DNA from 4 places in the Fictibacillus sp. 5RED26 genome. Region 4 is predicted to be linked to each of the others. Evidence: riboswitches for the same ligand, from Rfam matches in the RefSeq annotation. Region 4 holds a riboswitch; each other region holds the start of a gene.
What was found. A riboswitch is a leader RNA that binds a small molecule or an ion and turns the genes downstream of it on or off. The one in region 4 is predicted to bind thiamine pyrophosphate.
Positions count from the first base shown of each region.

Region 1 (5,951 bases), 380 kb from region 4:
AACTTGAACGACAGCTCAATAATCTGATCGAGAAAGCTTTTATCAAAAAACAGTTATCACGGCGAAAGGAACTCTGAATTTTTCCGACTCTATAGAACACATTTTCAAAAAACTGAATTAACTGTCTTTTTAGCGAGGTAGTGACAGCTCAATGCTGTATGTGTTAAAGTGACACTAGTCTTTTTCAGATGGACATTTTGTTTTGTAGGTTTTTTTAGGGAGTGAACACAACATGAATCAAGACGCAGCATTGAAAAAAGATATTGGGCTTTCCGTAGCCATGTCCATCGTTATTGGAACGGTTATTGGATCAGGGATTTTTATGAAACCTGGAAGTGTGCTTGAGTATACAGGAAATTCCAACCTTGCACTATTAGCTTGGGCTCTTGGAGGGTTGATCACGATAGCTGGCGGATTAACGATCGCTGAAGTGGCAACGCAGATTCCAAAGACAGGTGGTTTGTATGTCTATATGGAAGAAGTTTACGGTAAGCTCTGGGGATACTTGAGTGGTTGGGTTCAAACTGTTATTTATGGGCCGGCGGTAATCGGTGCTCTAGGATTATATTTCGGTTCGTTAATGGTTCATTTATTCTCATGGAAAGAATACTTAGGACCTTGGATTGGAATAGGAACTGTACTTTTTCTCACCGTCGTTAATAACTTTGGCACAAAGTATGGAGGTTTTATCCAAAATATATTTACGATAGGAAAACTGGTTCCGATCGTGCTGATCATTGTTTTTGGATTAACACAAGGAAATGAACAGATCTTAAATGCTTCAAGTGGGGCAGTTGTTGAAATAACAATGGGTGCAGCGATTTTAGCGACACTTTTTGCTTATGATGGCTGGTTGATGGTTGGATTCGTAGCAGGTGAGATGAAGGATCCCGGAAAAACGTTACCTAAAGCTATTATTGGTGGAATCTTGGTCGTTATGGCAGCATATCTGTTAGTTAACATTGCACTGTTTCACGTTTTACCTGCTTCAGAAATCGTAAGACTAGGAGAGAATTCTGCATCAGCAGCAGCAACGATCCTTTTTGGACCACTAGGCGGGAAACTAATAGCAGTCGGCATCGCGGTATCCATATTTGGTTGTTTGAACGGTAAGATTTTAACCATTCCACGTGTTCCTTTTGCTATGGCAGAAAGAAATCAGCTTCCGATGGCAAAAACGTTCAGCTCAGTCAGTGAAAAATATGGTACTCCTATCGCTGCTACGTATTTGCAAGTAGTAATTGCTATTATGATGATGATTGTTACAGATCCAGACTATCTATCAGAGATGGCTATATTTGCGGTTTACATCTTTTATATATTTGCTTTTTATGCTGTGTTTAAACTGCGTAAACGCAATAAAGACCAAAAGCGAGTCTATAGCGTACCGTTATTTCCAGTCGTTCCTATTTTCGCGATCTTAGGCTCTTTATATATTGTTGTCGCGACTATACTCAACGACCCTATTGATAGTTTTACGGCAATCTTTATAACTGTTGCTGGACTGCCCGTTTATTACTGGCTAGAGCGTAATAAAAAACAAGACTCCTTATAAAGGAGATCTTGTTTTTTTGCATGATAAAACCCGCCTAAAACAATAGGCGGGTTATTCAAGTAATCGTTTATACGCTTAATAATTCTTTCATTTCACGATAACGTGAAGATAGACTAGCTGGTGATACGCCATACTTTTTAGCCGTTTCTGCTTGAGTTGAAGCGATACCTCTAATGTCTTTTGAGACGAGGTAATCAAGAGCAGCCGCATAGATCTCTTCTTTACGGATAGCAGGCTTACTTTCTGTAATGTACTCGCTCCAAAGCTTTTCTGCTTCTTCAACAACTTCTGTCTCAGCGTTCGCTTTAACGAGTTCAGTTACAGCGTTGTATTTTTCATCTTTCAAATCCGTTGCTTCTTCCGTTTTTTCAACTCTTGACGTTGTTGTACCAGTTGCTGTGTTCTCAGGTTGAGACTGAGGCACACCAGCACTAATATCAATCAAAGAGAGCTGAAGTACAGCAGGGAACTCGCTTCTAAATATTTCGTTCGCATCGCTTTGTGGCTGAATATCTTCTATCGCAGCTTTTAACGGTGGAAGTTCAGTCATAGGCATTTCCACATATCCAACATAAAACTCATGGTTGATGCCGTTTGAAACGAGTGTTCCAAGTAGAGCACTTTCTGTTTTTGGCTTTTCAGCAGCATTGATTGTTACATCATACACAGCTTCTGTCCAAATATCCTGTACGGTAAAGATGAATCCTGTCTTCTGCTCAATTACTTTATAAAGGGATGGTGAAGCTGTTGTCCAACCAGCTAGTATTTCCGCGACTTCTGGTTTAACAGCGTTCTTCACTTTCTCTACATAAAGTTGTACAGGCGTTTTATTATCCTTAATCTCTGAGCAGAAAATTTCCCAACAAACTGCAATATTTGCGTATGTTTGTTCTTGCTCTTTAGCCACAGGGTACTTTTTCACATACTTGGATGTACGTTCAGCTAAATCCTGCTGATAGTTCTCCAAGGCATATTTGATGAGTCCTTCTTGATGGAAGGATACTTCACGTGTTTGCTCTTCTTTATGTAAGCAACATTTTTTATATTTTTTTCCGCTGCCACAATAGCACGGATCATTTCTTCCTATCATTGACATGCTATTCCTCCAGTAAACCACTTACTTATCCTGTACATACTAGCATAAATCGGTTTTTTTTCAAACTACAAATCATCAGACACTATTTTATCACAAAAATGTCTCAGAAAAAATCATTCAATAGGTTGGTTTTTTTGGGAACTGAAACCTTTTTCTTCTAAAAAGCGTCTAAGCGAAAAAGGGGGTATCACGATATGTGGGAAAAATGGAAATTGTGGGTATTTGTTGCTGTACTTCTGTTGAGTGCATGCAGCAGTGAGAGCAGTTCGAAAAGTGATAAAGCTATAGATCAAGATAGTGGTGGGAAACAGTCAGAAGCCAAGGTAGAGAGTTCATCAGAAGAGGGAAGTAGGAATGGTGAATCAGATAATGATAAAGCGGAACAGCAACTAAAAAACCAAAGGAAAGTAATTTATAACGCTGATCTCATGATCGCAGTGGATAAATTGCAAAGCTCGATGGAGACTGTTCGAGAAACGGCAGAGAAGACAGGCGGATATATGGTTGAGTCTCCTACTAGTATAGGTGAAAAGAATGATGAATCTGGTGTGATGGTTGTTCGTGTGCCGATGAAAAGTTTTCGTGTGTTTTTAGATGATGTTCGAAGTTTAAGTAAAGGAACACCACACGAAAATGTTACTGGAGAAGACGTTACAGAAGAATATGTTGATCTGACTTCACGGTTGAAAGCAAAGCAACAAGTTAGGGAACGTCTTGAGGCTTTTATGAAGGACGCACAGAAGACAGAAGACTTATTAAAGATATCTGGTGACCTAGCTGCCGTACAAGAAGAGATAGAACAGGTAGAAGGGCGCTTAAACTTTTTGAAAAATCAAAGTGATTACTCAACGGTTACGATACAATTTGAAGTGAAAAATTTAAAAGCGCAAGAACTTCAAACAGAAGGGTTAAATACGTGGGCAAAAACGAAGGTGCTTTTTATGGATACGGTAAACTTTTTAATGTCTGCGATTTCATTAATTGTAGTGAGTATTTTAGGATTAGCACCGATTTGGCTGATTGTAATTATTGTGGTTTATGTATGGTGGCGGAGACGAAAAACAGAACAAAAGAAAAAGCCGGAATCACCGACAACTATGTCTTAAGAGATATGTGTTTAACCTGTCAGTAACTGGGACGTCAGAAACACCCTCTGCAGCACGGATGATCCGTTTGCTGAAAGGGTGTTTTGGCTTTTACGGCACCTTTTAAGTGGTGTGCCGTTTTAAAGCACTAGCTGAGAAACGCTTTGTATTCTGCGCTTAATTTCATAAAACGTTCTTTATCTTTTGTATCCAAGGCAATGTCAATTTCTCTCTCATAATACGCTTTGTAATAATTGTGAAGGGCCTCATCTAATACCATTTGGGCAATAAGGCTGAAGGCAAATGGGTCTCTTTTTTGTTGTTTGTATTGCACCATCTCATTTTGGTTCTTGTTAAAAGAAGTGTTTTTGTCTTTCATCCTGTTTCCCTCCTTAAAATTATCTCCCTATCCAATTAACCTTTTATGTTTCTAGGTTTCTACTAGTATACTGAGCAAGATGCCTAATGACAACCATTTTATTTGAAAATTCTGAAAAAATTTATACATTGTATCTAAAGTGCTATGTTTTCACCACCTTTTGGGAAAAATGTTAATGATTTGTCATTTTTATTTCTGTTCGCTGCTCTTTGTTACAATTGTTTAAATTCTATTTTTTTTATGTTGTAATAGTGTGTTAGTTATTATTTCCCCGTATTTAAAGATGGTTAAACTTTTTGAAACACGTAACCTAAAAATAATTGACATTGTTGTTTATGTATGAGTAGGATTGTGTTAACTCAATAATGTCATTTTCGCTAGGGGTGCTTATTTTAAGCTGAGAGAAGGTTGTGACCTTCGACCCTTTGAACCTGATCCAGTTCATACTGGCGTAGGGAAGCGGTGTGGATAACAGTTTCCTTTATGAAATGAAATTTTAAGCCACCCGCCAATCAGCGGGTGGCTTTTTTTGCATTAGGAATTAGGAGGTAGATGAATATGGGACAACTGATAAAGGTAAGTAAAGCACTTACGATTGCAGGATCAGATAGTGGCGGTGGTGCAGGTATTCAGGCTGATCTAAAGACGTTTCAAGAATTAGGCGTGTATGGTATGTCCGTCCTTACGGCAGTCACTGCACAGAATACGACAGGCGTTCAAGGCGTATATCCAGTTTCTATAGAAGGTTTAGAAGCTCAGTTAGTGTCTATAGGCAGTGACTTGACGCCGGATGCGATAAAGACTGGAATGCTCTTTTCAGGTGAATATATTGAGAGAACAGCTTATATGATAACTAAATTCGGATGGGAAAACGTAGTGGTCGATCCAGTTATGATCGCAAAAGGTGGGGCTACATTGTTAGGAGAAGAAGCATTACATGCTATGAAAACATGTATGCTACCGCTAGCGAAGATCGTCACACCAAACATTCCTGAAGCTGAAGCATTAACAGGTATAACGATAAACAGCAGCGAGGCTAGAGAAGAAGCGGCAAGAGTTTTGTTTGATTCGGGTGCTGATCATGTTGTAGTAAAAGGCGGACACTTTGGAAACGGTGAATTTGTTTCGGATCTGGTATTTAATGGCATAGAGATGATTGAACTTGTAGAGAAGCGGATTCAAACGAAAAATACTCACGGAACGGGTTGTACGTTTTCAGCAGCATTGGCTGCAGAGCTTGCATACGGGAAAAAGGTCGATAGTGCGATCGTGCATGCTAAGAAATATATACAGACCGCAATTGAACATGGAATCGATGTTGGTTCAGGTCATGGACCGGTCAATCATTTTGCCTATAGGAGGATTGCACATGAACAATACTAGGATACAAGAATGGAAAACGTTTGTTTCACAGATTAGAGCAGAAAAGCCACTCATTCATCATATAACGAATAATGTCACCATGAACTTTCTGGCCAATGGAGTCCTCTCAGCAGGAGGGAGTCCAATGATGGTGCATGACGCATGTGAAGTTGAAGAAGCTGTAGGGGTTGCCGATGCGTTAGTCCTGAACATTGGAACAATAGATGAAGCTTCAGCAAAATCTATGATACTCGCACTTCGTAAAGCATTGTACGCTGAGGTTCCAGTTGTCCTTGATCCAGTAGGAGTAGGTCTATCATCATTCAGGCAAGAGCTCGTAAAGAAGTTGTTGTTTGAATATTCAGAATTGAAGGGGGTCAGACCCCGAAGAATTCTGACAATTTGCGGAAATGCTGCTGAAATGCAGTTTCTGGCTGAAGGGGCTTGGGAAGGAAAAGGTGTGGATGGTGATTT
Region 1 is NZ_JACZDU010000001.1:683,249-689,199, forward strand. It holds gene IHV10_RS03650 (hypothetical protein) at 1-77, shown strand, start outside; gene IHV10_RS03655 (APC family permease) at 233-1,555, shown strand; gene IHV10_RS03660 (YecA family protein) at 1,623-2,651, opposite strand; gene IHV10_RS03665 (DUF4349 domain-containing protein) at 2,846-3,757, shown strand; gene IHV10_RS03670 (IDEAL domain-containing protein) at 3,885-4,115, opposite strand; TPP riboswitch at 4,485-4,590, shown strand; gene thiD (bifunctional hydroxymethylpyrimidine kinase/phosphomethylpyrimidine kinase) at 4,686-5,498, shown strand; gene thiM (hydroxyethylthiazole kinase) at 5,485-5,951, shown strand, end outside.
Region 1: another riboswitch for thiamine pyrophosphate. It lies ahead of thiD (bifunctional hydroxymethylpyrimidine kinase/phosphomethylpyrimidine kinase); the one in region 4 lies ahead of thiT (energy-coupled thiamine transporter ThiT).

Region 2 (5,951 bases), on a different contig from region 4:
TGTAGGATATGGTCTGATGGAGTTTATCGGGGTGCTCGTCCAAAAGATCATGAGACCTATCTGGAAAACACCGGGCAGGTCAGCGGTTGATGCCGTCGCTTCTTTTGTCGGCAGTTATTCGATCGGTCTACTCATCACGAACCGCGTGTTTAAAGAAGGAAAGTATACGGTGAAAGAAGCAGCTATCATTGCAACTGGTTTCTCTACCGTTTCTGCAACGTTCATGATCATTGTGGCAAAAACGCTAGGTCTGATGGAAATGTGGAACACCTACTTCTGGACGACGCTTGTGGTGACTTTCTTAGTAACGGCAATCACAGTGAGAATTCGTCCGTTAAGCAGAATGGATGATACGTATTCTGGTGGGGAAGGTCAGCCGGAAGAAGAGGTGAATGAGAAATACTTGCAAACGGCTTGGCGAAACGCGATGGATTCATCTCAGAACGCCCCTGCATTCTTGACTAACATTTGGTCTAATTTAAGAGATGGCTTTCTGATGGCGATGAGTATATTGCCTTCCATTATGAGTGTCGGTTTAATCGCCCTTTTGTTGGCAGAATACACGCCTGTCTTTGACTGGCTGGGTTACGTTTTCTACCCGATCACATGGGCGCTGCAGCTTCCTGATGCTATGCTTGCTGCGAAAGCGGCTTCTATCGGTGTTGCTGAAATGTTCCTGCCTGCACTCTTAGTAGCTGAAGCGGCACTTGTAACGAAATTCGTAATCGGTGTAGTTTCCGTAGCTTCCATTCTATTTTTCTCAGCTAGTATTCCTTGTGTACTCTCAACAGAAATCTCAATCAGTGTTCCAAAACTACTAGTTATCTGGTTCCAGCGCACGGTGTTGGCATTGATTATAGCGACTCCGCTAGCTTATTTATTCCTATAAATACTTTTACTGGTTGTTATGAAAGCCCTTTATCGATAGAATAGTAGTATATAAAATTAAATAATCATTACCACTAGGGGTGCCTTTGTTAAGGCTGAGATTAAAGTGAACTTTAAGACCCTTGGAACCTGATTTGGTTAGAACCAGCGTAGGGAAGTGGTGTGTGGATCAGATACTACGCTATAAATTCTTAAAACTGTGAAACCACCTCTTTGCTACATAAAGGAGGTGGTTTTTTATTGTGGAAAAACAGCTTCATGTAATTACTACGGGAAGGCAAAGTGATGAAGAGTTGGTTAAGATAGCGAAACTCATTCATCCGTACATCACGGCGCTGCATGTACGAGAAAAAACAAAGTCTGCGAAAGAACTCAGTCATCTTATCCATCTTCTGCAGAAAGCTGGAGTGCCTCCCTCTAAAATTATCGCAAATGATCGGGTGGATGTAGCGCTTTGTACAGGTATAAAAGGTGTTCAGCTGACACATCACAGTTTAGATGTGTCACAAGTGCGAAGAGCTCTGCCTGAAATGATGCTCGGCTGCTCTGTCCATTCTGTTTCAGAAGCACAGGATGCTGAACAAAACGGCGCCGACTTCATCATGTATGGTCATATTTTTAAGACTTCTTCCAAACGTGATGCGGAGCCAAGAGGGTTAGATCAGCTTCAACGTGTGGTAGATCAAATCACAATTCCGGTCATCGCGATCGGAGGCATTACACCAGAAAACGTACGGAATGTCATCGGAACAGGTGCATCTGGAATCGCCGTGATGTCAGGCATTTTAGAAGCGGAATCACCACTAAAAGCGGTGAAGCTGTACAAACAACAACTGGAGGTGTGGGATGCGCACAACGTATGATGCCATCATTATTGGAGGCGGCGTGATCGGCTGTTCCATCGCCTATGAGCTTTGTAAACGAAACAAACGTGTGCTGCTTCTTGAAAAAGAAACAATTGGGAGCAGGGCTTCAAGTGCTGCAGCTGGCATGCTCGGTGCAGAGATGGAGTTTGAGACCAATCATCCACTCTATCTGCTCGCAAAAGAAAGTCGGGACTCTTTTACCCCTTTATCACAGGAGCTTTTCGATGTTTGTGGGATAGACATTGAACTGATCCAGAAGGGGATTTATGAACTCGCGTTTACAGAGGAAGAAGCGGATGATTTAAAAAGAGAAGCGGCCAAGCGTCGAGATCAAGATGAAGAGGTTTTCTGGCTTTCAGCTGAAGAACTGATCATAAAAGAACCCGCATTATCCTCACTTGTAAAGGGAGCTCTCTATTTTGAAAAAGATGCTCAAGTGTCACCTGTTAAGCTTACTCGAGCCCTATATCAGTCCGCAAAAATTCTCGGTGCCGAGATAAAAGAGCATACCGAAGTGGTTAGGCTTCTCCAAACCAACAACAGAGTCACAGGTGTTGTAACAACGAAGGAAACGTTTCATGCTGATTCCGTCATAGTAGCTTGTGGGGTGTGGAGCTCAGATATCGAGCCTTCACTAAAAATGGTGCCTGTAAAAGGGGAATGTCTTTCCTTTAAAACACAGCGTCCACTACTTACAGGTACGGTAAAATACAAAAACTGTTACCTCGTTCCAAAGCGAGAAAACCAAATTTTTGTTGGCGCGACAAGTACACCACACGTCTTTAATGAAGAGGTTACATTTTCAGGTCTATTTGAATTGATGGAGAAGGCAAAACAAATCGTGCCTGAACTAAGTGGTGCTGTTTTTGAAAAAGCATGGGGAGGCATCAGGCCCCAAACGCTATCCGGTCAACCCTATATCGGTCCTTCTCCACATAAAGAGGGGCTCATTCTTGCAACGGGGCACTATCGAAACGGCATTCTGCTTTCCGCTATAACTGGAAAAAGGATTGCTGACCATATTGAAAGCGAGGTATATCATTCGTGAAACTTATGATAAATGGAGAAGCGGTCATGGTGCCAAATTCTTTGCAGTCGATCACAGATCTGCTGAAGCACCTTAACTTACATGACCAAGTGGTGATTGCGGAAGTAAACGAAGAGATCATCAATAATCAAAAACAAAGTGAAACTCAAATAAAAGAAAACGACAAGATCGAACTTGTTCGATTTGTTGGCGGAGGTTGATTGTATGTTAAACATTGGACACTATTCCTTTTCATCTCGATTACTTTTAGGTACAGGCAAATATCCGGACTTCAAAACACAAAAAGAAGCGGTAGAAGCTTCTGGTTCTGAGATTTTGACGTTTGCGGTTCGTAGAATGAACATCTTTGAAGAAAGCCAACCAAACTTTTTAGAGATGCTTGATCTGAAAAAATACACATTGTTACCGAATACAGCAGGTGCGAAAACGGCGACAGAAGCGGTACGCATCGCAAAACTGGCGAAAGCATCAGGATTATGTGATATGGTAAAAGTAGAAGTCATCGGATGCGACAAAACGCTGTTGCCGGATCCAGTGGAAACGCTTAAAGCCACAGAAGAGCTATTAAAAGAAGGGTTCATCGTGCTTCCTTATACGTCAGATGATGTGGTCCTGGCTAGACGATTAGAAGAGCTTGGTTCACATGCAATCATGCCTGCCGCTTCTCCAATCGGTTCCGGGCAAGGAATTATTAACCCGCTCTATTTAAAATTTATTATTGAGCAAACGAAGGTTCCGGTTATAGTTGATGCAGGGATCGGTAGTGCGAGTGACGCGATGATTGCGATGGAGCTCGGAGCAGACGGTGTGCTATTAAACACAGCCGTAGCGGGTGCGAAGGATCCTGTAAAGATGGCCCTTGCAATGAAAATGGCGGTAGAAGCTGGAAAGTTAGGGTATGAAGCGGGAAGAATCCCGAGAAAAGAAACGGCAACAGCGAGCAGTCCTTTAGAAGGGTTGAGTGTGAAGTGAATGAGCGTTATTCAAGACAGGAATTATTTAGCCCGATCGGTATAGAAGGGCAAGCAAAAATTCGAACAAAAAGCGTGCTCATCGTTGGTGCAGGCGCTCTTGGTGCAGGAAACGCTGAAGCTCTTACGCGTGCAGGCGTAAAACGGATCGTACTCGTCGATCGCGATTATGTGGATTGGACGAACCTTCAGCGTCAGCAGCTTTATTCTGAAGAAGATGCGAAGAGACAACTGCCAAAAGTAGTTGCTGCAAAGAATAGATTAAACCAAATTAATTCAGAAGTAGAAATTCAGGCACATGTGATGGATATGGGGATTGAGGAAGCAGTAGAACTGATCTCGGGTATCGATCTGATCATGGATGCGACAGATAATTTTGAGACGCGTTTGTTGATCAACGATTTGGCTCAGAAATATGAGGTTCCGTGGATTTACGGGGCGTGTGTTGGAAGCTACGGCATTTCTTACACGATTTTACCTGGAGATGGACCGTGTTTGAACTGTTTGCTCGATAAGATTCCGGCGAACGGACAAACATGCGATACAGCAGGAATTATCTCTCCAGCTGTACAGATGGTCACCGCTTATCAAACAGCCGAGGCGTTAAAGATTTTAGTAGAAGACTATGCATCTATCAGGAAAAAAATCGTAACATTTGATACGTGGACCAATCAGCATGTCCAATTAGGGATGGGAAAAGCGAAGAAGGTAGATTGTCCATCTTGCGGAGCTAACCCAACATATCCTTATTTAGAAAAAGGTGCTGCGTTAAAAACAGCTGTTCTTTGCGGTCGGGATACTGTTCAAATCCGTCCCGCTCATACGATCGAGATTGATTTAGAAAAGATGGAGAAAAGATTATTGCCACATGGTGACGTTCGCTGTAATCCTTATTTACTGGAGCTTCAAAGTGGCAGTCACCGCCTCGTTCTTTTTAAAGATGGACGTGCACTTGTTCATGGAACGAAGAATACGGCAGAAGCGAAATCTCTGTATCATAGATTTATAGGGTAAGAATTCTGTATAATGAAGTATAGGAGGTGATTTGATTTATGGAGTTTTTTGATCTGCTGTATCAAACGGACGCATTAGTTTTATCCATTAGTATCGCACTAACGTTCATTATAGCTAAGCAGCTTTCGGTCGTTCATCGATCTCTTGTTCATAGATCAAATCACCATGTGAAGCAGGACAGGCTATGTTACGAGAAGAGAATGACCGATTCTCACCTCGTTCAAAACTATTGCTTCATTCGAGACGAGATCGCACGGACAATGTTTAGAAAAGAAACGCCAGATGATAAAGAAGGGCACGTTTACTCCTTGTTTGCTTAGATTTTTTTTAAAACAAGGAGGAACAAATTTGAAGAAATATATATCCATTCTTTCATTGCTAGCAATTTTTCTATTATCCGGGTGCAATAACACACCGATTACAGCAGAAAGCCCAGGTGTGTGGAACCATTTTTTCATCTACCCGTTTTCAAAGCTCATTCAATATGTGGCGTATCTGTTTAACGATAGCTATGGGATTGCGATCATCCTCTTAACGATTGTGATACGATTCCTGATCATGCCGTTAACGTTAAAACAAACGAAAAATCAGGAAAAGATGAAGGGAATTCAGCCAGAGATTCAACAGCTTCGTGAAAAACACAAGGGCAAAGATCGCGAATCTCAATTGAAATTACAGAACGAACTGATGGCTGTTTATAAAAAACATGAAGTTAACCCGTTATCGATGGGGTGTTTGCCCCTCTTGATTCAGATGCCGATTCTGTTTGCGTTTTATTATGCAATCATCAAAACGAAAGAGATCGCATTGCACAACTTCCTTTGGTTTAACTTAGGCACAGCAGATCCTCTGCATCTGCTTCCGGTGTTAGCGGCTTTAACAACGTTTATCCAATATAAAATGAGTACAACGGAGCTCGCTGCTTCAAATCCGCAAATCAAAATGATGGGTTACGTGATGCCGATCGTTATCCTATTTTCGGCATGGAAGCTTGCTGCCGTTCTGCCTCTTTATTGGATGGTCGGGAATGTGTTTTTAACGATTCAAAATGTCGTTCTGCAAAAACGAAAGAAGAAAGCAGCTTCTGCTAGTTTGTAATAAGAAAACGACCAGATTTTTTTAATCTCTGGTCGTTTTTTATGTTCGTATGATGCGCCCTTTATG
Region 2 is NZ_JACZDU010000002.1:118,961-124,911, forward strand. It holds gene IHV10_RS08865 (YjiH family protein) at 1-889, shown strand, start outside; TPP riboswitch at 955-1,061, shown strand; gene tenI (thiazole tautomerase TenI) at 1,131-1,751, shown strand; gene thiO (glycine oxidase ThiO) at 1,735-2,802, shown strand; gene thiS (sulfur carrier protein ThiS) at 2,808-3,002, shown strand; gene IHV10_RS08885 (thiazole synthase) at 3,007-3,774, shown strand; gene IHV10_RS08890 (MoeB/ThiF family adenylyltransferase) at 3,771-4,787, shown strand; gene IHV10_RS08895 (hypothetical protein) at 4,826-5,107, shown strand; gene yidC (membrane protein insertase YidC) at 5,136-5,885, shown strand; gene IHV10_RS08905 (DMT family transporter) at 5,947-5,951, opposite strand, start outside.
Region 2: another riboswitch for thiamine pyrophosphate. It lies ahead of tenI (thiazole tautomerase TenI); the one in region 4 lies ahead of thiT (energy-coupled thiamine transporter ThiT).

Region 3 (5,951 bases), 310 kb from region 4:
AACTTGGCAATAACCGAAGAAGCAGCATTAAACAAGTTGCTTCAGGTAGATTCGGTGTAAAAAGCCACTATCTTGTAAATGCAGATGAACTGCAGATCAAGATGGCACAAGGAGCTAAACCAGGTGAAGGTGGACAATTGCCTGGCAATAAGGTCTATCCTTGGGTAGCAGATGTTCGTGGATCAACGCCAGGAGTAGGTCTGATCTCCCCGCCGCCACATCATGATATCTATTCGATCGAGGATATGGCCCAATTGATCCATGACCTTAAGAACGCTAATCGCGAAGCAAGAATTAGTGTTAAGCTTGTGGCGAAATCCGGTGTTGGAACGATAGCTGCCGGTGTTGCAAAAGGCGCAGCTGATGTAATCGTTATCAGTGGTTATGACGGTGGAACTGGAGCTTCACCGAAGACAAGTATCAAACATACTGGACTTCCTTGGGAGTTAGGACTTGCTGAAACACATCAAACGTTGATGCTTAATGGACTTCGAGAACGTGTAACCCTCGAGACAGACGGGAAGCTGATGACAGGTAAAGATGTTGTGCTTGCTGCATTGTTAGGCGCTGAGGAATATGGTTTTGCTACAGCACCACTCGTTGTATTAGGTTGTATCATGATGCGTGCTTGCCATCTTGATACATGTCCAGTAGGTGTAGCTACACAGAATCCTGAATTAAGAAAAAAATATATGGGTGACCCTGATCATGTTGTCAATTACATGAGATTCGTGGCTGAAGAAATTCGTGAGATCATGGCTGAACTCGGTTTCCGTACGATGGAAGAAATGGTCGGGCGCACTGACGTTTTAACAGTTGGAGATCGTGCGAAAAATCACTGGAAAGCGAAGCATCTCGACTTATCAAAGCTTCTTTATCAAGCAGACGGTATTCGTACGAAACAGACTTCTCAAAATCATAAGATTGATCAATCACTCGATATGAATGAGATCTTACCGAAACTGCAGTCTGCCTTAGAAACGAAGAAGGCTGTTTCATTCAACCTTCCAATTAAGAACACGAATCGTGTAGCAGGTACGATTGCTGGTAGTGAAATAACGAAACGATTTGGTGAAGAAGGTCTTGCTGAAGATACTGTAACGCTTAACTTTACCGGATCTGCTGGACAAAGCTTTGGAGCATTCGTGCCACGAGGCATGACTCTCTATCTGAACGGTGACAGTAATGACTATTTCGGAAAAGGCTTATCAGGAGGCAAATTGATTGTTGCACCTCCTAAAATGGCTGAATATTTAGCTGATGATAATGTCATCTTAGGAAATGTTGCTTTTTATGGAGCAACGAGTGGTGAAGCTTACATTAACGGCTTAGCTGGAGAAAGATTTGCAGTTAGAAACAGTGGGGCTAACATTGTTGTCGAAGGAATCGGAGACCATGGCTGTGAATATATGACTGGTGGTCGAGTAGTTGTCCTTGGAGATGTTGGAAAGAATTTTGGAGCAGGTATGAGTGGAGGTATCGCTTATATCTACACACATCAGCCCCTTTTATTAAAACAATTGTGCAACAAAGAAGGTATTGAGTTTGAGAGATTAATGGATTCTGAAGAAACAGAAACAGTCAAGCAGATGATTATTAATCATTTTTCATACACTCAAAGTAAAAAAGCTTCAGCAATCCTTCAAAACTGGAAAGTAGAACAGTCACATTTTGTGAAAATCATTCCACATGATTACAAAGAAATGATTAAGAAAATAGAAGAAGAGAAAATAGCTGGATATTCCGAAGATGAAGCGATTATGAACGCTTTTGAAGCAGGTTCAAGCGCAGCGAAAGCAAGTGGCAGACCTGGACCGACAAAATTAATCCTGAAATAAATTGAGATGAGAGGAGAGATTTTACATGGGAAAACCAACCGGATTTTTGGAATACCCGAGAGAAGAAACGATAGAGAGAAAGCCTCTCCAACGTCTTAAAGATTGGAAAGAGTATACAAAAAAACAACCAGAAGATATGTTGAAAAGGCAAGGCGCTAGATGCATGGATTGTGGTACACCTTTTTGTCATATTGGTATCGAGATTAATGGGGCTGCTGCAGGCTGCCCTATTAACAATCTGATACCTGAGTGGAATGATCTGGTTTATCGTGGAAAATGGAAAGAAGCGCTTGACCGTTTGATGAAAACAAACAATTTTCCTGAATTCACAGGACGGGTTTGTCCTGCTCCTTGTGAAGGATCATGTACAGTTGAATTAGCTGGACCTGCTGTAACCATAAAGAACATTGAAAAAGCAATTATTGATAAAGGGTTTGAAAACGGCTGGATCCAACCTAGGATTCCAGAAAGAAGAACAGGAAAAAAAGTCGCTATTGTAGGTTCAGGACCAGCTGGGCTTGCTGCTGCTGACCAGCTGAACCAAGCGGGTCATTCTGTTACCGTTTATGAAAGAGCAGACAAAGCCGGCGGATTGTTAACGTATGGAATTCCTAACATGAAGTTGGATAAAGATGTTGTGGAAAGAAGAATCAAATTATTAAGACAAGAGGGTATTGATTTTATTCTTAACACAGAGGTGGGAAAAGATGTTACCTCTGAGGAACTAAAGAATCAATATGATTCTATAATTCTATGTACAGGTGCACAGAAACAAAGAGATTTAACTCTTCAAGGAAGAGAAGCTGATGGTGTTCATTTTGCTATGAACTATTTAACACAAGCAACGAAGAGGCTGTTGAACATCGAAGTTTCTGAACCACTTATTGATGCAGAAGGTAAAAATGTAATCGTAATTGGTGGTGGCGATACTGGTGCTGACTGTGTGGCAACGGCTCTTCGACAAAAGTGTAAGAGTGTAGTTCAATTTGGTAAGCACCCTAAGCTTCCTGATGTGCGCAGTGATGCAAACATGTGGCCAGAGCAACCTAACATTTTCACAATGGATTATGCCTATGAAGAAGCTACTGCTCAATACGGACATGATCCAAGAGAGTACTCCGTTCAAACGAAAAAAATCGTATCAGATCATAATGGTCGATTAAAAGAACTTCATACGATTCAGATGAAAAGAACATCAGATGATGCAGGAAATATGGTTTTTGAAGAAATTCCTGGATCTGAAAAAATCTGGCCAGCTGATCTAGTTTTCATCGCGATCGGTTTTGAGGGTACAGAACTGCCAGTCTTAAAAGAATTTGGTGTTGAAGTCAAACATAACAAAGTAGTTGCTAAACATGGTGACTATAGAACAAATGTAGATGGAGTATTTGCAGCAGGTGATTCTAGACGTGGTCAAAGTTTAATCGTTTGGGCGATCCAAGAAGGACGTGATTGTGCACGTCAAGTGGATCTATCGTTGATGGGAAGTACGGTTTTGCCTTAATACTTTTTTCCATGCTACAATAAACTCCAAAAGCCAAAAGCTTTTTATATATGATAAAATAGGGCTTAGGCTAAAACAATTCTTTTATTTATAAGGAGTAGACGCATGGAAAAAGTACTTATTTTTGGACACAAAAATCCAGATACTGACACGATTACATCAGCTCTGGTTTACGCTGACTTGAAAACTAAATTAGGACAAAACGTAGAAGCTATTCGCCTAGGTGAGATCAATGGTGAAACACAATATGCATTAGATTATTTTAAAGCTGAACTTCCGCGTTTAGTTGAACATGTCTCTGCTGAAGCAAACGCGGTAATCTTAGTTGACCATAATGAACGTCAACAAAGTGCAAATGACATTGACAAAGTAAGAGTATTAGAAGTTATTGACCATCATCGTATCGCGAATTTTGAAACAAGCGATCCTTTATACTATCGTGCTGAACCTGTTGGCTGTACAGCTACAATCTTAAACAAGATGTACAAAGAGAAAGGCGTTCAAGTTGAGAAGAACATTGCCGGACTTATGCTTTCTGCCATTATTTCTGACTCATTGTTGTTTAAATCACCTACTTGTACAGAAGAAGATGTTGCCGCAGCACGCGAACTTGCTGAAATTGCTGGTGTAGATGCGGAAAAGTACGGTCTAGAAATGCTAAAAGCAGGTGCTGACTTAAGTGATAAATCTGTTGAAGAATTGATTTCACTTGATGCTAAAGAATTTAACATTGGTGAAAATAAAATTGAAGTTGCTCAAGTGAATACGGTTGATGCTAGCGATGTAATGAAACATCAAGAGGATTTAGAATCAGCGATTACGAAAGTGATTGCTGACAAAGGTCTAGACCTGTTCATGTTTGTTGTAACAGATATCTTAACAAATGATTCGACAGCGTTAGCTCTTGGTAAGAGATCACAATCTGTTGAAGAAGCTTATAACGTTAAATTAGAAAACAATACAGCCATCCTTAAAGGTGTTGTTTCTCGTAAAAAACAAATCGTACCTGTTTTAACAGAAGCGATGAGCAAATAAATGAAGATTTTAAAGGGTAATGCCATACTACGGCTTTGCCCTTTTACTTTGTTATACAAAGGTCGTGTTTCTTAAAAATAGTTGACAATCTAAAAGAGACTGCTATCATTTAAGACAGAAACCAACTATATAAAAACGAACCACTAGGGGTGCCTTTTATAAGGCTGAGATCAAAGTGCGACTTTGAGACTCTTAGAACCTGATCTGGATTATACCAGCGTAGGGAAGTGGTGTTGCGGAGTCTTTATTCCTGTTTTGAATTCTCCATATACAACCACTTTCTTAGCTGAGAGTGGTTTTTTTGTTGGATAAAACAAGGAGGATTCATATGAACACATTTACTGATATCTTGCGAGAAAGAGCGGCTTCTATTTGGGAAGCGAACCTTCAACATCCATTTGTGAAGGGAATTGCAGATGGTGACCTTTCTTTAGAACGGTTCAGGTACTATGTATTACAAGATTCGTATTATTTATCTCATTTTGCAAGAATACAAGCGATGGGGGCTGCAAGAGCTGAAGATTTGTATACGACTTCTAGAATGGCAGCACATGCACAAGGTACAAATGACGCGGAGTTAGGACTTCATGAGACATTTATGAAACAGCTTGGAGTGACAGAAGAAGAACTAGCTGATTTTGAACCTGCTCCCACTGCTTACCATTATACATCTCACCTTTACCGAGTTGCAGAGTCTGGAAGTTTGGGAGAAATTATCGCAGCAATTCTGCCTTGTTATTGGATCTATCAAGAGATTGGTGAAACATTCAAAGGGGCGACACCACAAGAATCCATCTATCAAGAGTGGATCGCTGCATATGGCGGTGAATGGTTCACAGAACTTGTACAAGAGCAGATTGATAGACTGAATCAATTGGCTGAAAAAGCAAGCGATGTGGAGAGAAATAAGATGATTCAACATTTCTTGATCAGTTGTCAGTACGAGTATTCCTTCTGGGAGATGGCTTATACATTGGAAAAATGGCCGATTCCATTCAGCCTGACCACGTCGACGATCGGGAGTGAAGGGTAGTATGCAAAAGGGGTTAAAGTTAACGGATATCCTTGTAACAATCGTAATCTCTATCGCATTTGGCATACTGTATAAGATTTGGGGACCTCTATATTATGCCGTAAAACCGTTTGGCCTTCACATCGATCAGTTGATATATGGGATGTGGTTCATGGCGGCGACCGTTGCATTCCTAATCATTCGAAAGCCTGGAGTTGCCCTATTGGCTGAAATTGCTGCTTCTTCAGGAGAATTTTTGATGGGTTCTGAATTTGGACTTGAAGTGTTACTATACGGACTGATTCAAGGATTGTTTGCAGAATTTATCCTATTCGCATTTCGTTATAAACGATTTGACCTTTTCGTCATCTCACTTGCTGCACTAGGTTCATGTGCAGGATCTTTAATCATGGACTTTTACAAAGGATATATCGGTGATCTTTCAACATGGAATCTAACATTATTTATCGTATTTAGAATAATCGGTTCTATCTTGTTTACAGGATTGTTTGCCGTTTCTATTGCAAAAGCTTTAGAGGCTACAGGTGTGACGAATTTAGTA
Region 3 is NZ_JACZDU010000001.1:1,371,571-1,377,521, forward strand. It holds gene gltB (glutamate synthase large subunit) at 1-1,838, shown strand, start outside; gene IHV10_RS07160 (glutamate synthase subunit beta) at 1,864-3,342, shown strand; gene IHV10_RS07165 (manganese-dependent inorganic pyrophosphatase) at 3,448-4,377, shown strand; TPP riboswitch at 4,513-4,620, shown strand; gene tenA (thiaminase II) at 4,706-5,410, shown strand; gene IHV10_RS07175 (ECF transporter S component) at 5,412-5,951, shown strand, end outside.
Region 3: another riboswitch for thiamine pyrophosphate. It lies ahead of tenA (thiaminase II); the one in region 4 lies ahead of thiT (energy-coupled thiamine transporter ThiT).

Region 4 (5,951 bases):
GAATATTGTTTTAAAGTCGTTGGCGAAAAATCCTTTAAAAAGATATGACAGTGCTGATGAACTGTTGAGGGATATGAGTTCAGCGTTAGATCCAGACCGTATGTATGAACAAAAGTGGAACGAAGAAAACGAGGAAGATGAGAAAACAAAGTACATTCCTCCTATAGTCGTGCCACCAATCGAAACACCTGTGAAGAAAGCAGAAGAAGAAAGAGAAAAAGAAAAAGCGAAAAAGCCCGAAAAACCTAAGAAGAAAAGAAACTGGTGGCTTATTTTACTTATATCTCTTCTTTTGTTAGGCGGTGCGGGAATAGCTGCTTTCACGATGATGCCTTCTATCTTTTATGTTGAAGAAGTCAGTGTTCCAGATGTAGCGGGAGAAGAATATGTAGATGCTTTTGATAGCTTGAGAGCCGAAGGGCTTGAAGTGAAACGGCAGGAAGTATTTGATCCAGAGATTGAAGAAGGTCTTGTAGTAAGGCAGGATCCATCTCCAGGAACAAAAGTGAAACAGCAAGCAATCGTTACGTTATTCGTATCAAAAGGACCTGAAAAGGAAAATATGCCTGATGTAGAAGGCTATAATATAGAAGATGCGAAAGAACGTTTGAAAGAAGATGGCTTCTCACAGATCAATATCGACTATGAAGAATCAGACACTGAGCCAGAAGGTACGGTACTCGAACAAAGTCCAGATCGTGATGAAAAAGTAACACCTGCAGAAACTGAAGTTACACTAACAGTTAGTTCTGGAACACCAACCGTTCAAGTTGAAAACTTAATAGGTGCGACAGAACAAGATGTAAATACGTTTGCTGAGAATGCTGGTCTTACCGTTGAATTTTCAAAAGAGTTTTCTGATACGGTCGAAAAAGGAAGAGTGATCTCGCAAAATCCATCTCCTTTTACGCAAGTAGAAAAAGGAGCAACGATCTCTGTCGTTCTTTCTGATGGCCCAGAAGAGTCAGAAGAGCCTCCTGCTGAAGAGGAACCACCCGCCGAAGACCGTACAGTGACAAAGGATATCGAAGTTAAGCTAGATAAGAAGGACAGAAGAGAACCAGTTACAGTAAGGATTGTATATTCCGATAAAAACGCTTCAAATGAAGTTTTTGTTGAAGAACAGATTACAGACAAAAAGAAATATCAGCTGCCTCTGACGATCGCTGAGGGAGGTTCTGCTTCTTACGTTGTATATATCAACGGAAAAGAAGAGGAATCTGAGACGATAAATTATGATGATGCAAAAAGTGCTAACGCAAGAATGAGTAATGATAATAATGATGATGAGGAAGGGGACGATGGTGATTAAGCATGCCTGAAGGAAGAATTGTTAAAGCGCTCGCTGGTTTTTATTACGTTAAGGAAAATGGTAAGGCCGAAGTTTTCCAATGCAGAGGAAGAGGTAATTTTCGCAAAAAGAAAGTAAATCCATTGGTAGGGGACTGGGTAGAATACGAGTCAAGCAACATTACAGATGGATACATTCTTGATGTGAAGGAACGCAAAAACGAGCTAGTTCGTCCTCCTATCGCGAACGTAGACCAAGCCATTCTAGTTTTTTCAGCTACTGAACCGGATTTTAGCACGCTTTTATTAGATCGCTTCCTTGTTCATATTGAAGCGAACGATATCTTACCTGTTATTTGTATCTCAAAAATGGATCTTATTCAGAAACCTGAAGAGATCGAGGAAATCAACCATTATATAGAGGCGTACAAAACATTAGGTTACGAAGTCATTCCAACTTCGACGAAAACAGATGATAGTCTTGAAATGTTCTATCCACTTTTCAAAGATAAAGTTACCGTTTTTGCAGGACAGTCTGGAGTTGGTAAATCTTCCCTTTTGAATGCGATCAATCCAGAGCTTATGCTTGAGACAAATGAGATTTCAAGCCATTTAGGCCGAGGGAAGCACACGACTCGTCATGTGGAACTCATTCTCTTTGGTAATGGCTTAGTTGCAGACACGCCTGGGTTCAGCTCGCTAGATTTCTTAAATATTGAAGCGGAAGACTTATCGATGTACTTCCCAGAAATGGACGAGCTTCGGGGCGATTGCAAATTTAGAGGGTGCTCACATACGTCTGAACCGAAATGTGCAGTTAAAAAAGGGGTAGAGGACGGAGTCGTTCCAAAGTTCCGCTACGACCATTACGTAAGTTTTTTACAAGAAATTAAAGATCAAAAACGGAGGTACTGATGATTAAAATAGCTCCATCTATTCTGTCGGCTGACTTCTCAAGGTTAGGCGATGATATAAAAGCTGTAGAAGAAGCGGGTGCGGATTATATTCATGTTGATGTGATGGATGGCCATTTCGTACCAAACATCACGATCGGACCACTTGTTGTTCAAGCGATCCGACCTGTTACAAAACTTCCGTTAGATGTACATCTCATGATTGAAAATCCAGATCGATACATTGAAGAATTTGCAAAAGCAGGTGCTGATATTATTTCTGTGCATGTTGAAGCATCACCTCATCTACATCGAACGGTTCAACATATTAAACAACAAGGTGTAAAAGCGGGTGTGGTGATTAATCCAGCAACACCAGTCGATTCTATCAAACACATAATACAAGATGTTGACCTTGTGTTGTTAATGACTGTTAATCCTGGGTTTGGTGGACAAGCATTCATAGAGAGCGTAGTGCCCAAGATCAAAGAGGTGTCCGATCTCGTACAAACACAAGGATTGAACGTTGAGATTGAAGTTGATGGCGGCGTAAATCCAGAAACAGCTCGTCTTTGTGTGGAAGCTGGTGCGAATGTATTAGTTGCTGGTTCTGCCATTTATGGGAAGAAAGATTTAAAGGATGCAATAAAAGCCATTCGTGGTGTATAATTGATTAAAGAAAATTAAATAAGCAACCACAGGGGGAGTCCTTTAAAGGGCTGAGAGGGGAGTGTTCTCCCGACCCTTTGAACCTGAAGCTGGATCATACCTGCGTAGGGATGTGGAGTCGTATGACTTTTTGAATGTATATCTAAAAAGCAACCGAGCTCACATGCCGGTTGCTTTTTTTGTTTTTCTGTTAGCATAGAAAATAGGGGGTTATCAAGTATGAAAGCAAACAACATATCATTATTAACAGAAATCGCTATCATGTCAGCTTTATCATTGATTTTAGGCTTAATTAAATTTGCTGGTCCTTGGCCACAAGGTGGTTCTGTTTCGTTAGAGATGGTTCCAATCTTTTTAATGGCTTTTAGAAGAGGGCTAAAGGCAGGGGTGCTTACAGGCTTAGCTGTAGGACTGCTTCAGCTTCTTGTGAACCCTTATGTTATTCATCCAGCACAGATGATTTTAGACTATCCGTTAGCGTTCGCTCTAGCAGGCATTGCGGGGGCATTTGCACCGTCTATCACTCAAGGTGCCAGCAAGAGAACGTTCTTGATGGTTATAGGCATTTTCGTAGGTTGCTTGTTAAGAACAATCTCACATGTATTATCAGGGGTTATATTCTTTAGTGATCTAGCAGAAGAGATGAACATATGGCTCTATTCGTTCTTATACAACGGATCGTTCATGGTCGTTATTTTCGGGATTACTGCTCTAGTCGTTATACTACTAACAAACACAGCTCCTAAACTACTGCACGCTGCTCATAACGGTCGCCATCAAGCAGCATGAAGATAAGCATAGTTGCAGGAGGTCCGGAGCATTTGATTCCTGATTTGAAGCCATATGATCTATCATCGGATCATATTTGGATCGGTGTCGATAGAGGAACCCTCTTCTTATTGAGAAATGATATCTTTCCACAGTATGCATTTGGTGATTTTGATTCTGTTTCAGATGATGAGAGAAGAAGTATAATGAACTCTTCGATAAAAGTGAATCAATACCGATCAGAAAAAGATTCCACTGACATGGAGATTGCACTAGAGTGGGCGTTGAAACAGAATCCAGAACAAATACTCATATTCGGTGCGACTGGTGGAAGGTTAGATCACGAACTGATGAACATCCAACTTTTATTTAAAAGTCGGAGTAATCATGCAGATGTAAGGATAAAGGATACAAGGAATGAGATCTCACTTCATCTACCTGGATGTTATGAAATTGAGCAAGATCACAGATACTCATATATCTCATTTCTGGCTCAAAGTGAAGAAGTGACAGGCATCACCTTAGAGGGATTTAAATACCCGTTAGACCAAGCTAAACTTCAGGCTGGTTCATCGTTATGTGTTTCCAATGAGCTTGTAAATAAAAGTGGTACTTATTCTTTTGACTCCGGCATAATATTGATGGTAAAGAGCCGTGATTAAAAAATCACGGAATACAGGCCCCAAAGCACCTTTTTATAAAAAGGGGAATAAAGTATTTATTGTTTAGCTCTTATCATTTTTTATGGGCCTGGAGGAGGGGTAAGATGAAATTTTATACCATTAAACTTCCTAAATTTTTGGGAGGCTTCGTACGTGCCGTCTTAGGTTCTTTCAAAAAAGGATAACAAACAAAAAAAGCGCTTGTGCGCTTTTTTTGTTTGTTTTTTGAATATTTGGTTTCGTGTATAGTCGGTTTCTGTGAAAGTAGTTGATTTCCGCTCCAGGTTGCACGCTTTCCATGGGGCGAACGGTGAGCCTCCTGCCGCTTTGCGCCATTAGGAGTCTCCACCTGACCGCTTCAAGTTTGTCTCTCTGCTCCTGCGTCTACAAGTTTATGCTAACGAAGTGAACTTCCTCGTCGCATGCCTTGCGAGAAGCACCTCATGTTGCAGGCAGGCAACCTTACGCTCCAATCAACTTGCCTAAGATGAGAAAAAGAAAATACCCAAAAAGCAACAATCATTTAGAAAGAGTCTTTTAAAAGAAAATAATTTTAAGATTGGATGATTTACTGTCCAGTTTAAAGAAAATACTGTCCATTTCAATCTATTTTGATCACCAAAAGAGCTTTTTGGACAAAGAAAAAAACAGCAGCGGTTGCTGCTGTTTTTATTTATACACGTTCAACTTTGCCAGATTTAAGGGCACGAGCAGATACGTATACGCGTTTAGGCTTTCCGTCCACAAGAATACGAACCTTTTGGACGTTAGCTCCCCAGCTTTTCTTTGATTTGTTCATTGCGTGAGAACGCTTGTTACCAGTTTTAGGTCCTTTTCCAGTAATAAAACATTTACGAGCCATGTAGGTGAACCTCCTTTACAGCAAAAAAGCTTTGCATCAATTCAATCGTATGTTAAATACTAAATAATATTAGCATGACTTCAGTAGCAATGCAACATATTCGTAAAAGGTTTTCAAGTAAATTTCCTTGACAATACTATTTACATAGTGTGAAATGTAGTAGTCCTTTCAAAATAGGCTGATGTATAGTAAAATATTTGTTAGCCATTTAACAAATTAAAGGGGGATATAAGCATGTCCATTGAAATGAAAACAACCTATGGTCAAATTGATATTTCTAATGAAGTAATTGCCACTATAGCCGGTGGAGCAGCAATTGATTGTTACGGAATTGTTGGCATGGCATCAAGGAAGCAATTAAAGGATGGAATAACTGAACTTTTAGGACGTGAAAATTTCTCCCGAGGGATCGTTGTTCGACAAGAAGAGGATGAAGTACATATTGACATGTACATCATCGTTAGTTATGGAACAAAGATTTCTGAAGTGGCTCATAACGTTCAGAACAAAGTGAAATATACCCTGGATCAAATGCTTGGTTTGGCGGTTGACTCAGTCAATATCTACGTTCAGGGTGTCAGGGTGACAACCCCTTAGTTAGGAGGAAGTTTTGTGTCTTTAAAAGTATTAGATGGAAAAAAGTTTTCAAAAATGGTACTCGAGGGTGCTTCAAACTTAACACGGAATGCAGCAATGGTCGACGCACTTAATGTTTTCCCTGTACCAGATGGTGATACAGGAACGAACATGAACTTAACGATTACTTCTGGTGCAAAAGAAGTAGAAAAAAACACGTCTAGTCAAATT
Region 4 is NZ_JACZDU010000001.1:1,064,261-1,070,211, forward strand. It holds gene pknB (Stk1 family PASTA domain-containing Ser/Thr kinase) at 1-1,312, shown strand, start outside; gene rsgA (ribosome small subunit-dependent GTPase A) at 1,315-2,205, shown strand; gene rpe (ribulose-phosphate 3-epimerase) at 2,205-2,852, shown strand; TPP riboswitch at 2,874-2,980, shown strand; gene thiT (energy-coupled thiamine transporter ThiT) at 3,072-3,641, shown strand; gene IHV10_RS05615 (thiamine diphosphokinase) at 3,638-4,282, shown strand; gene spoVM (stage V sporulation protein SpoVM) at 4,387-4,467, shown strand; gene rpmB (50S ribosomal protein L28) at 4,956-5,144, opposite strand; gene IHV10_RS05630 (Asp23/Gls24 family envelope stress response protein) at 5,379-5,741, shown strand; gene IHV10_RS05635 (DAK2 domain-containing protein) at 5,757-5,951, shown strand, end outside.